One region of the Pseudomonas saudiphocaensis genome, then DNA from elsewhere that is predicted to be linked to it. Evidence: predicted binding sites of a transcription regulator. Region 1 holds the regulator's gene; each other region holds the start of a gene.
What was found. The regulator FliA, encoded in region 1, starts transcription of late flagellar genes. The targets are predictions, from matches to a motif close to CTAAAGTTTNNNNNNNNNNNGCCGNTAA.
Positions count from the first base shown of each region.

Region 2: BN1079_RS16185 (flagellar protein MotY) is a predicted target of FliA. The motif match lies at 2,364-2,391, and genes of this name have one in related genera.
Region 3: BN1079_RS05670 (flagellin) is a predicted target of FliA. The motif match lies at 2,386-2,413, and genes of this name have one in related genera.

Region 1 covers NZ_CCSF01000001.1:153,467-157,811, forward strand. Annotated here, with positions in the region: gene flhF (flagellar biosynthesis GTPase FlhF) at 1-1,239, shown strand, start outside; gene fleN (flagellar synthesis regulator FleN) at 1,331-2,158, shown strand; gene fliA (RNA polymerase sigma factor FliA) at 2,176-2,901, shown strand; gene BN1079_RS00795 (chemotaxis response regulator CheY) at 3,186-3,560, shown strand; gene BN1079_RS00800 (protein phosphatase CheZ) at 3,581-4,345, shown strand, end outside.
Region 2 covers NZ_CCSF01000001.1:3,473,616-3,477,960, reverse strand. Annotated here, with positions in the region: gene BN1079_RS16190 (argininosuccinate synthase) at 122-1,339, opposite strand; gene BN1079_RS16185 (flagellar protein MotY) at 1,438-2,331, opposite strand; gene BN1079_RS16180 (paraquat-inducible protein A) at 2,766-3,386, shown strand; gene BN1079_RS16175 (paraquat-inducible protein A) at 3,383-4,000, shown strand; gene BN1079_RS16170 (PqiB family protein) at 3,990-4,345, shown strand, end outside.
Region 3 covers NZ_CCSF01000001.1:1,202,008-1,206,352, reverse strand. Annotated here, with positions in the region: gene BN1079_RS05675 (glycosyltransferase) at 1-2,260, shown strand, start outside; gene BN1079_RS05670 (flagellin) at 2,508-3,995, shown strand; gene BN1079_RS05665 (flagellar protein FlaG) at 4,068-4,345, shown strand, end outside.

The DNA of each region.
Region 1 (4,345 bases):
AAGATGATTCGTGACGAACTGGGCGCCGATGCCGTGATTACGGGCAATCGCCGTGTCGCTGGCGGCGTCGAGTTGACCGCTATGCTCGATTATCCGATGGAACCGGTTGCATCCAGCCAGCCTAATGCGGCGCTCGAAGCAGAGCTGCGCAAGACCCAGGCGCGGATCGCTACGGCTCATGCCGAGCTGAGCTCACCCTCGCGGGTGCAGAGTGGCAGGGATCGTCAACTGCTTGACGAAAAGCCCCCTGCATTTGAACCGCCGGTGCCAGCGGCAACCACTACGGCTGCACTGGATTCCCGTGCAGTGGAAGCCATGCACAGCGAGTTGCAGGGTCTGCGCGAACTGATCGAAGTACAGCTGGGGTCGATTGCCTGGGGACAGGAGCAAAGTCGCCGTCCGCAGCAGGCCGGCCTCTGGCGACGTCTGCAGCGCATTGGCCTGCCGGCTGATCTGTCGCGAAGCCTGCTGGAGAAAGTGTCCACCGTTGCCGAACCGCGTCAGGCCTGGCGCATGCTGTTGGCGCACCTGGCGCAGTCGATCAAGGTCAGCAAGGTCGAGCCCCTGGAAGAGGGTGGTGTCATTGCCCTGGTCGGCCCGGCTGGCGCAGGCAAGACCACCACGCTGGCCAAGCTGGCGGCGCGCTATGTGCTCAAGCACGGGCCGCAGAGCATTGCCCTGGCAAGCATGGACAACTACCGTATCGGTGCTCAGGAGCAACTGAGAACCTTGGGGCGCATCCTCGATGTACCGGTCGTTCAGATTGACCCCAGCCAGCCCCTGGCCAAGACGCTGCAACCCCTGGCGCGCAAGCGCCTGATTCTAGTCGACACCGCCGGCCTGCCGGCAGGTGATGCGATGATGCGCATGCAGCTCGAAACCCTGGCCGATCGCGGCATCAAGTCAAAAAACTACCTGGTGCTGGCGGCAACCAGCCAGAGCCAGGTCTTGAAGGCGGCGTGGCATAACTATCGGCGTTGCGGACTGACCGGCTGCATCCTGACCAAGCTGGATGAGGCGGGCAGTCTGGGCGACGTGCTTGGGCTAACGATTAGCCAGCATCTGCCGATAGCCTATCTGGCCGACGGGCCGCGTATACCTGATGACCTGCAGTTGCCACGCAGTCATCAACTGGTCAGTCGCGCGGTAAGCTTGCAACTAGAGGAGTCTCCCAGCGAGGAGGCCATGGCTGACCTGTTTACCGGGTTGTACAACGGATCATCACGGAAAGTCGGATGAAGGCTTGGTTCCGTGAAGCAGACAATGAAGACGCGTTCCGGCTGAACGCATCGATGGCCTTGTGGCCCCAGCAAGATATAGGCGTGTGAAGATGGGTACTCATCCCGTACAGGTGATTGCGGTGACTGGCGGCAAGGGCGGCGTCGGCAAGACCAACGTATCGGTCAATCTGGCGTTGGCGCTGGCTGAACTCGGTCGTAGGGTAGTGCTGCTCGACGCCGACCTTGGCTTGGCCAATGTCGATGTCTTGCTGGGCCTGACTACCAAACGCACCTTGGCCGACGTCATCGCCGGTGAGTGCGATCTGCGAGATGTGCTGATCCAGGGGCCGGGCGGCATTCGTATCGTGCCTGCGGCCTCCGGTACCCAGAGCATGGTGCAGCTGTCCAGCCTGCAGCACTCGGGTTTGATTCAGGCGTTCAGTGATATCGGCGATGACATCGATGTACTGATCATCGACACCGCTGCCGGGATCGGCGACGGCGTGGTGAGCTTTGTCCGTGCCGCCCAGGAAGTGCTGTTGGTGGTAACGGATGAGCCGACCTCCATCACCGATGCCTACGCCCTGATCAAACTGCTTAATCGCGACTATGGCATCAGCCGCTTCCGCGTGCTGGCCAACATGGCGCATACCCCGCAGGAAGGACGCAACCTGTTTGCCAAGCTGGCCAAGGTTACCGAGCGCTTCCTCGATGTGGCATTGCAGTATGTGGGAGCGGTGCCCTACGACGAATCTGTGCGCAAGGCCGTCCAGAAACAGCGTGCCGTATACGAAGCGTACCCGCGGGCCAAGTCCTCGCTGGCGTTCAAGGCCATCGCTCAGAAGGTGGATACCTGGCCGCTGCCGGCAACCCCGCGCGGCCATCTGGAGTTCTTTGTGGAGCGCCTTATCAGGCCTGCCGCAGACACTCACGAATGACAGTGGCTGGATTGGGTATGTATTACAGCAAGGCTCAGGCAAAAGACTCTCAGTACCAGCTCATCGACCAGTACGCACCCTTGGTCAAGCGCATCGCCTACCACCTGCTGGCGCGCTTGCCGGCCAGTGTGCAGGTCGATGATCTGCTGCAGGCGGGCATGATCGGGCTGCTCGAGGCATCGAAGAAATACGACGCCGGAAAAGGCGCCAGCTTCGAGACCTACGCCGGTATTCGTATTCGTGGTGCCATGCTTGATGAGGTGCGCAAAGGAGACTGGGCGCCGCGCTCGGTACACCGCAATTCGCGCATGGTCAGCGAGGCGATCCGGGCCATCGAGGCGAAAACCGGCCGCGACGCTAAAGATCATGAGGTTGCGGCCGAACTTGAATTGAGTCTGGACGAGTACTACGGCATTCTGGGCGACACTCTGGGCAGCCGTTTGTTCAGTTTTGACGATCTGCTTCAAGAGGGTGAACACGGAGAGTTTGGCGAGGATGCCGCCAGCGCACATCCCGAGCCGTTCCGTGATCTCGAAGACGAGCGTTTTCAGCAGGCCCTGGCGGAGGCCATCAGCAACCTGCCGGAACGTGAAAAGCTGGTGCTTTCGCTGTACTACGACGAAGAGCTGAACTTGAAGGAAATCGGCCAGGTTCTGGGCGTCAGTGAATCGCGGGTGAGTCAGCTGCATAGCCAGTGTGCGGCACGTCTGCGTGCTCGCCTGGGAGAGTGGCGCGCGCAGTAAGGTCGACTGCGAAAATTACTCGAGGCGGCTTTTACAGGGCGCTTCTGATAGGTGGGGCAGTCAACGCAAGGAAGCAACAGTCGAGAAACGCAGCGCATCAGGCGCCGTTTACGAGTTGTAGATGAGCTTTTGATCGGGCTCGCGCACGAGCTTGTTTTTTTAACGCAGCGATGACGACGCAGGTAGTTTACAGACGTCCTACAGGCTTTATCGATGAAGCCCGCCGCAAGCCATGAGCAGGGCTAGGGATTTCGAGATTTACGGAGGTTTACTTGGACAAGAATATGAAAATCCTCATCGTTGACGACTTCTCGACGATGAGACGGATCATCAAGAACCTCTTGCGCGATCTGGGCTTCACCAACACTGCCGAAGCAGACGACGGTACCACCGCGTTGCCGATGCTCAAGAGCGGCAGTTTCGATTTCCTCGTGACCGACTGGAACATGCCCGGTATGAGCGGCATCGACCTGTTGCGCCATGTGCGCGCCGATGAACGCCTCAAGCATCTGCCGGTGCTGATGGTGACCGCCGAAGCCAAACGTGACCAGATCATCGAGGCTGCACAGGCCGGGGTGAACGGCTATGTGGTCAAGCCATTCACTGCTCAGGTGCTCAAGGAGAAGATCGAGAAGATCTTCGAGCGCGTCAACGGCTGAAGCAGCGTCGCGAGGGGACTATGTCACAAGCAGATCAAAGTCTTGTGGAGTTCGAAGTAACTCTGCGAGCACGTGTGCCTCAGCTGCTCGAAAGTCTGCAGCAGGGCCGGCTCGACGAGACGGCGCAGCTGCTCAATGAGCTCAACCAGATTCGCAACAACAACCTCTATCAGGAGGTTGGCAAGCTCACACGCGAACTGCATAACGCCATCGTCAAGCTCGAGATGGATACCAGCGCCACCGGCGGCGATCCATCGCCCATTACCGATGCGACCGATCGTCTTTCCTACGTGGTGGCGATGACCGAAAAGGCCGCCAACCGCACCATGGACCTGGTGGAAGAATCGACGCCGCTGGTCAACTACGTCAGCTACGAAGCCCAGAGCCTGACGGCCGACTGGCAGCGCTTCATGCGCCGCGACATGAATGCCGACGAGTTCCGCGAGCTGGTTCGAAGGGTCGACACGTTTCTCCAGCGCGCCATGAACGATGGTAGCCAGCTATCGCAAAATCTCAGCGAAATCATGCTGGCTCAGGATTTCCAGGACCTTACCGGACAAGTGATCAAGCGGGTCACACGGCTGGTCAGCGAGCTTGAAAGCAACCTGCTGAACCTGGTGCTGATGGCCGGTCAGGTCGATCGCATGGCAGGCATCCGGCACGACTGCGAAGCAATGCGCGCAGAGCAAGAGCGAAAAAGACGAGAAAAAGAATCTTCCAACGGTGAAGGTCCGCAGATGCATGCCGATATACGAGAGGATGTCGTGTCCGGTCAGGATGATGTC
Region 2 (4,345 bases), 3.3 Mb from region 1:
GAAAAACCCCAACCAGGGTTGGGGTTCTCGGTTCAGCAAGAGTTTACCAGAGCGACTCTCGCAACTTCGCCTGCCAGCCACTGCATACCGGCCTCCGCCATTGCAGCGGAGGCCAGCAGACTTACAGCGGGCTGCGACCCTTGCCAGCAGCGATGCGTAGGCGCAGGGCGTTGAGCTTGATGAAACCGGCTGCATCGGCCTGGTCGTAGGCGCCGGCATCGTCCTCGAAGGTGGCGATGTTGGCGTCGAACAGGGAGTCGTCGGACTTGCGCCCAGCAATGATGATGTTGCCCTTGTACAGCTTCAGGCGTACCACGCCGTTCACCGTAGCCTGGGAAGCGTCGATCATCTGCTGCAGCATCAGACGCTCCGGGCTCCACCAGTAGCCGTTGTAGATCAGGCTGGCGTACTTGGGCATCAGCTCGTCTTTCAGGTGGGCGACTTCACGGTCCAGGGTGATGGACTCGATGGCGCGGTGAGCCTTGAGCATGATGGTGCCGCCGGGGGTTTCGTAGCAGCCGCGGGACTTCATGCCCACGTAGCGGTTCTCCACGATATCCAGGCGACCGATGCCGTTCTCGCCGCCAACCTTGTTCAGGTAAGTCAGCACTTCGGCCGGGCTCATCTCCTTGCCATCAATGGCGACGATGTCGCCCTTGCGGTAGGTCAGCTCGATGTAGGTTGGAGTGTCCGGCGCGGCTTCCGGAGACTTGGTCCAGCGCCACATGTCCTCTTCGTGCTCGGTCCAGGTGTCTTCCAGCACGCCACCTTCATAGGAGATATGCAACAGGTTGGCATCCATGGAGTACGGCGATTTCTTCTTGCCGTGGCGCTCGATCGGGATCTCGTGCTTGGCGGCATAGTCCATCAGCTTCTCGCGCGACAGCAGGTCCCATTCGCGCCAGGGAGCGATGACTTTGACGCCCGGCTTGAGCGCATAGGCGCCCAGTTCGAAACGCACCTGGTCGTTACCCTTGCCGGTGGCGCCGTGGGAAATGGCGTCAGCGCCGGTTTCGTTGGCGATTTCGATCAGACGCTTGGCGATCAGCGGACGGGCAATCGAAGTGCCCAGCAGGTATTCGCCTTCGTAGACGGTGTTGGCGCGGAACATCGGATAGACGAAATCACGCACGAACTCTTCGCGCAGGTCGTCGATGTAGATTTCCTTGACACCCATGGCCTGAGCCTTGGCGCGGGCCGGCTCGACCTCTTCGCCCTGACCGAGGTCAGCGGTGAAGGTCACCACTTCACAGTTGTAGGTGTCTTGCAGCCACTTGAGAATCACCGAGGTATCCAGGCCACCGGAATAGGCCAGAACCACCTTCTTAACGTCCGACATGCCATCAGCTCCACGGGTAGTACGGGAAAGCCGGTAATTCTACTGCTCGCGACGTTTGTTTTACAGGGGCACGGCCTTGTCTGGCCCTGGATCTCGCCTCAAGAAGACGAATCGACACGCTCAACCGCGGCGGTGGTGCTGGCCGGCTCACGATACAGGCTCAAACCTACCCGTCGGTTCTTGGCACGACTGGCCGCATCCCGGTTCGGCACCAGCGGGTAGCGTTCGCCATGAAAGCGCAGGGTGATCTGCTCCTTCGGCACGCCGTTGGCGAGCAGGTATTCCTCCACGGCCAGGGCGCGGCGGCGTGAAAGGTCGCGGTTGGACAAGCGATTGCCGCTGTTGTCGGAATGGCCGTCGAGCTGGATGCGATTGACCGTTGGATCGGCCTTCAGGTACTGCAGGATGATGTCGAGCTTGGCCTGGCCCCGCGCATCGAGCGTGACGTCGCTGCTGGGAAAGCCGATCTGCGTTTTGCGGATCTGGTCGAAATTCACTGGCAACAGCTTGGCCGTGCAGCCACGAAAATCTTCATAGGCCTTGCCGAAACGCGCCGGCAACAGACGCACCTCCAGCGCTTCGCCGCCGTGCAGGGTGCGATGGCGCACCACCGGGCTGCGGCCGTCGAGCAGGCCACTGAGCAGGCGTCCGGCCTGAAGATACGAGCTGTTGAAGGGAATATCCCCATCGCCCACGGTCACCACGCCCAGGTTGATATCGCTGCGCGCCGGCTGCCAGGGTGCCGCGGCTGCCAGCAGTGTCGCTGAACCGGCGCCCAACCAGCGCTCTGGCGAGTTGAGGCGGAAAATCGGTTCTTCACCGGCGCGGCGCACAAACTCGCCACGGCCAAAACCGGCAATGGGCTGCACCAGCCTGCACTCGAACTGATCACCTTCGACCTGCCACTCCACCCGCTCCAGACGCGTCTGGAAAGTCAGGGCATTGGCCGGCGAAGCCAGTAGGCAAGCCAGGATTAAAGGGCGCAGGCGCACGGTGAACTCCAGGAGCAAAGCGGTCTAACGGGCTATCGGGCCAGGCCGGAAAAACTTGAGTGCAGGAAGTCCGATGCCTGCCTCATCATGGCCCTGTTGAGTGTCACCATGCGGCAGCCATTGAGCGATCTGCGCTAGCATTTACATCGCCGGCTGCGACTCTCACAACCGAACCGGGCCTAATGATTGAAAGTCCAAACATGGCGGCCGCGATCGAACAGCGTTCCCGAGAAGGCTTATGAAATGGTGTTTACCCAATCCGGCGAATGCCAAGGACCAGACCAGCGGGAAGACCGGCTGGTACGCCCTGATACCAAGCCACGAACCAGCTTCAGGAAAAGGACCAGCGTGTCGTTCATGTCGACTCTCCCCATCGAGTGGATGCCTTGAACCCCGGCACTCCATTACGGCCAACCGCCGATACCGGCTCGTCAGTGCCCGTCACGCCGAACGAGCAGTCGCTGATCATCTGTGAGCACTGCGACTCGGTATATCGACGCCTTGCCCTGGCACGCCGACAGAGCGCCCACTGCCTGCGCTGCGGCGCGCTGCTGGAGCGAGGCCGTCATCTGAACAGCGACCAGCTGCTGGCGCTGACTCTGGCCGCCGCGATCCTGTTCCTGTTCGCCAATGCCTTCCCCATCATGCAGATAGGCCTGCAGGGGCTAAGCAACGAGGCGACGCTGTGGGGCACCGTCGAAGCCTTGGCCTACGGGCGGATAACCCCGATTGCACTGGTCGCCGGGCTCAGCATCATCTTTGCGCCGGGCCTGCAGATCATCCTGCTGGCCTGGGTGCTGGTGCATGCGCGCAGCGGCCGGATCGCGCCGGGCTTTCGCACCTGTATGCGTGCCTTGGAGCACCTGCGTCCCTGGAGCATGCTGGAGGTCTGCCTGCTGGGCATTCTGGTCGCCATCATCAAACTCGCCGGCATGCTCGACGTGCATCCAGGCATCGGCCTTTGGGCCATGGCCATACTCACCATTCTGATTCTGCTGATCGCCGGGCGCGATGTACGCGATCTGTGGGACGACCTGGGGGTGAAGCCGCGATGAGCCAGCCACCTTATGCCTCAGAGCTGGGGCTGCAGCTATGCCACGATTGCGGCCTCACCTGCCGCCTGACGGACCGCGATTGCCCACGCTGCGAAGCCCCGCTCCACCAGCGCAAACCGAACAGCATCGCCCGCACCTGGGCCTTGCTGATCGCTGCGCTGATTTTATATCTACCGGCCAACACGCTGCCGGTGATGTACACCGACATGTTCGGCAGCGGCAGCGAGAACACTATCCTGAGCGGTGTGGTCGAGTTCTGGAAGGAAGGTGCCTGGGACATTGCGCTGTTGATCTTCATCGCCAGCGTAGTGGTGCCCTGCATGAAATTCTTCGTCCTCGGGCTGCTGCTGATCTGCGCTCAGCGCCGCAGCCGCTGGGCCATGCGCGAACGTGCGCAGCTGTATCGTTTTATCGAAACCATCGGCTACTGGTCGATGCTTGATGTACTGGTGGTGGCCCTGGTGGCGGCACTGGTGCAGTTCCGTGCATTGAGCACCATCGAGCCGCGCCTGGGCATTCTATTCTTCGGCCTGGTGGTGGTGCTGACGATGCTAGCCTCGATGAGTTTCGATCCGCGACTGACCTGGGATGCAGAGAACGACGATGTCAGATAACCCGTACAGCCCCGAAACATCTGCCGGCACTCCCGAGGTGAGACAGCGGCGCGTGCGCGTCTCGCTGGTCTGGCTGGTCCCCATCGCCGCTGCCTTGGTGGGCTTTTCGATGATCGTGCAGAACTGGCTGTCGGCCGGCCCGCAGATCACCGTGAGCTTCGAGACCGCCGAGGGCCTGGAAGCCAACAAGACCCAGGTCAAGTACAAGAACGTGGTCATCGGCCAGGTGACTGACATCGGTCTCAGCGAGGATCACACCCGCGTTATCGCCACCATTGAGCTGGATCAGAACGCCGAGCCCTTCACTCGCGAAGACACCAAGTTCTGGGTGGTACGCCCGCGCAT
Region 3 (4,345 bases), 1.0 Mb from region 1:
TGCGCTCGACCTGCTGGCCGCTCCCGACTGCCGCGCCGTGTATGGCGACGAGCTGCTCCTGCAGGACAACGGCACGCTGGGCGTCGCGCTGCGTCCGGGGCTGAATCTGGACATGCTGCTGAGTCTGCCGGGCGTGATGGCACGGCACTGGCTGTTCAACCGCCCGCTGTGGCAGCAGTCCGGCGGCTTCGATCTCGCCGCCGGCCAGGCCTTCGAGCTGGACTATATCCTCAGGCTGATCCTCGACCGCGGCCTGGAGGGCATGGGGCATATCAGCGAGCCTCTGCTCAAGGGCCAGGCGCCGTTGCTGACCAACTGTCTGGATGAGCGGGATGTGATCATCCGCCACCTTAATGCTCGTGGCTACGAGCAGGCCGATGTCAGCGCAACGATCCCCGGCCACTATGAAATCAGTTACGGTCATCCACAGCTGGCCAAGGTCAGTATTCTGGTATCAGCCAACGATGGCCTGGCCAAGATCCGCCGCTGCGTCGAGTCGGTGCTGGAAAAGACCAGCTATCCGGCCTACGAAGTGCTGATTCTGGACCACGCCGTTGATGACTCGGCCATGGCCAACTGGCTGCTGGGTGTGGAGCAGTTGGGTACTTCGGCAGTCAAGGTCGTGCGGTTGCCGCAGGGCCTGTCGATAGCGCAAGGGCAGAACCTGGCGGCACAACAGGCGACCGGTGACTATCTGCTCTGGCTCGACAGTGGCGTGGGTGTACTTTCCGAAAGCTGGCTACATGCCCTGATGAACCATGGCCTGCGCCCGGAGGTGGGGGCGGTAGGCGCAAAACTCATCACCGGCGACTCGAAGGTCGCCAGCGGCGGTATCGTCCTCGGCTTCAACGGCCCGATTGGGCATGTGGGTTGTGGGCAGCCGCTGGACGCTCCGGGTTATTTGCAGCGTCTACTGATCGACCAGAACCACACCGCGTTGAGTGGCAAGTGCCTGCTGCTGCGGCGCGCCCTGTTTGTCGAACTGGGCGGCTTTGACGAGACGCCGGAAATGGCACCCTGGACGGATGTGGATCTGTGCCTGCGGCTTTACTCCGCTGGCTACTTCAATGTCTGGACGCCGCGCTCCCCCCTGCTGATCACCGCTGGCGCTCCGCTGGCTGCCACACCCGAGCAGGAAGAGGCCCTATATGCACGCTGGCTGCCCCTGTTGGCCCGTGATCCGGTATACAACCCCAACTTCAAGCTCGATGATGAGGAAGAGTTCGTTCTGGCTCCTTCTCTGCTGAGCTGGAATCCGCTGGCATCCTGGAAGCCGCTGCCGCGAGTACTGGCGCACCCGGCCGACAGGTTCGGCTGCGGTCATTATCGCGTCATCAAGCCGCTGAATGCCTTGAACAGGGAAGGGGGAGTCGACGGCACCTTCGCCTGGGGCCACCTGTCGCTCACCGAGCTTGAGCGTTTTGCGCCGGACACCATCGTGTTGCAGCGCCAGATTGATGCAGTGCAGATCGAGGGGATGCGGCAGGTGAAGGCATTCTCAAATGCCTTCAAGGTGTACGAACTGGACGACTACCTGCCCAACCTGCCTTTGAAGAGCGTACATCGCGATCAGATGCCGAAGGATATCCTGAGGTCGTTGCGCAAGGGGTTGGGCTTCGTGGATCGCTTCGTGGTCTCGACCGAGCCGCTAGCTGAGGCGTTTGCCGGATTGCATGACGACATCCGGGTGGTCGAGAACCGTCTGCCGACCGAATGGTGGAAGGGACTTTCCAGCCGGCGACGTCGGGGCAGCAAGCCGCGGGTCGGCTGGGCCGGTGGGGTGAGTCATACCGGCGACCTGGAATTGATTGCCGATGTGGTGAAGGAGCTGGCGGGCGAAGTCGAATGGGTATTCTTCGGCATGTGCCCTGATAAGATCCGCCCCTACATCCATGAGATGCACGTCGGTGTCCCGATCGATCAGTACCCATCCATGCTGGCGAGCTTGGACCTGGACCTCGCCCTGGCACCGCTTGAGCAAAACCTGTTCAACGAGTGCAAGAGTAATCTGCGTCTCCTTGAATACGGTGCCTGTGGCTTTCCGGTGATTTGCAGCGATCTGGTGTGCTACCGCGGTGATCTGCCGGTGATGCGGGTGAAGAACCGCTTCCGTGATTGGGTCGATGCAATCCGCATGCACATCAGTGATCTGGATGCTGCCGCGCAGGCGGGGGATCGTCTGAGAGAAGCGGTTCATCGTGACTGGATGCTTGAAGGGGAGAGCTTGGAGCGCTGGCGCAAGGCGTGGATGCCTCATTGATGCGCCATCGGATCCGTCGAGTGCTGAAACGGCGCTCGACGGATTTCAGTAAAAGTCGCCTGTGGGGCGTCCGTGGCTGGCTAAGTGGTTGACTGTAAAGAATAAAAAAAGAAGAAGATTTACTTCTAAAGCTCTTTGGGAATGCGCCGATAAACAGATTGAATGCGAACTCTCTGGGTGTCTGAGCATGCAGGCCCGAGCTCGCAAGCTCAGACAAACGGTTCTTAGGTCATCTGGAGGCAATACCATGTCCCTTACAGTCAACACTAACGTAGCTTCCCTCAATACACAGCGTAACTTGGGCGCTTCGTCTAAAGGCCTGGATACTTCCCTCCAGCGCCTGTCCACCGGCTTCCGCATCAATAGCGCCAAAGACGACGCTGCTGGTCTGCAGATCTCCAACCGCCTGACCAACCAGATCAACGGCCTGGGTGTCGCCACCCGCAACGCCAACGACGGTATCTCCCTGGCGCAGACCGCTGAAGGTGCCCTGCAGCAGTCCACCGGCATCCTGCAGCGCATGCGGGACCTGGCCCTGCAGTCGGCCAACGGTTCCAACGGCGCTACCGAACGTGCAGCTCTCCAGTCGGAAGTATCGCAGCTGCAGCAAGAGCTCAACCGTATTTCTGAAACCACCAGTTTTGGTGGTCGTAAGATTCTGGACGGCTCCTTTGGCTCCCAGAGCTTCCAGGTTGGGGCCAACGCCTATGAGACCATTAACGTCTCCATTGGATCTGCAGCTACCGATCGCATTGGTATCAACCGTGTGACTTCTGAGGCTAGCGGTGCTACTGCCATTACAGCAGGCGGTGCCTCTGGCGTTTCGGCATATGGGAATGCTGCCTCGGGCTTTAGCATTACGTCGGAGTTCACCACCAATGCGCCCAATGGCTCGGTGACGGTGAATTACGGTGCGAACTCCTCTGCTCGTGATATCGCTGCGGCGATCAATGCCAAAAGCGACGAGACTGGTGTGACGGCAAATGCGCGTACCGTTGCCTCTCTTAGCGATCTGGCAGCCTCCGGCACTGTATCTTTCAAGCTGGCAGGTGCGAGCAGCGAAGCATCGGTGGTTTCCGCCGTTGTGGCTGATACGGGCAATCTTTCCGCCCTTGCCGATGCGATCAATAAGGAAACCGGCAAGACTGGCATCTCTGCTGTATCGAAAGGCGACAGCATTGAACTGACCAGCAACACCGGCGAGAAGATAGAGATCACGGAGTTCGCTATTGGTAGTGGCACTGGCAACCTCGCCAAACTGACCAATCAGAGCTTCGATGGTAGCGAAGATGTGGGTGATACCGTGGATATCGTAGCTACCGGTGGCGCTCGTGCGGATGGGCAAATTCAGTTCGAGGCAGCCAGTGCCTTCCAAATCACCGATGGTGGTGATGGGATTACCAATGGCTTCAGCGCTTTGGACAGCGTGAAGGACATTGATATCAGTACCGCGATAGGAGCACAGGACGCCCTGGGTATCATCAACGGCGCGATCTCCAACATCGACAGCCAGCGCGCCCAGCTCGGTGCCGTGCAGAACCGCTTCGAGAACACCATCTCGAACCTGCAGAACATCGCTGAGAACTCCTCGGCCGCTCGTAGCCGGATTCGCGACACCGACTTCGCTGCCGAAACCTCGGAACTGACCAAGAACCAGATCCTGCAGCAAGCCGGCACCGCCATCCTGGCCCAGGCCAACCAGCTGCCGCAGGCTGTGCTGAGCCTGCTCGGCTAAGGTCAAAGGCGCTAGACTGCGGGGGGAAGGGCGTAGCTCTTCTCCCCGCTACCTCATTGTGAGGAGAGAATTATGGACATCGGCTCGATCAAGAATTCGCTTCATCCGATGCTTGGCAACGCCCAATCCACTGCCGCGGACACAGTTCGAGGAGAGGCTGCTGGTGCTAGGAAGGGTGGTGAAGAGCAGGCGGCCAAGGTCGCCGGAGAGGCGAGGAATGTATCTCGCGAGCAGGTGGAGTCTGCGGTATCGACCATTCAGGAATTTGTCCAGTCTGTTCGTCGCAGTATCAATTTTGCGGTGGACGACGGTTCCGGGCGGGTTGTGGTCAAGGTGACGGATGCCGGTTC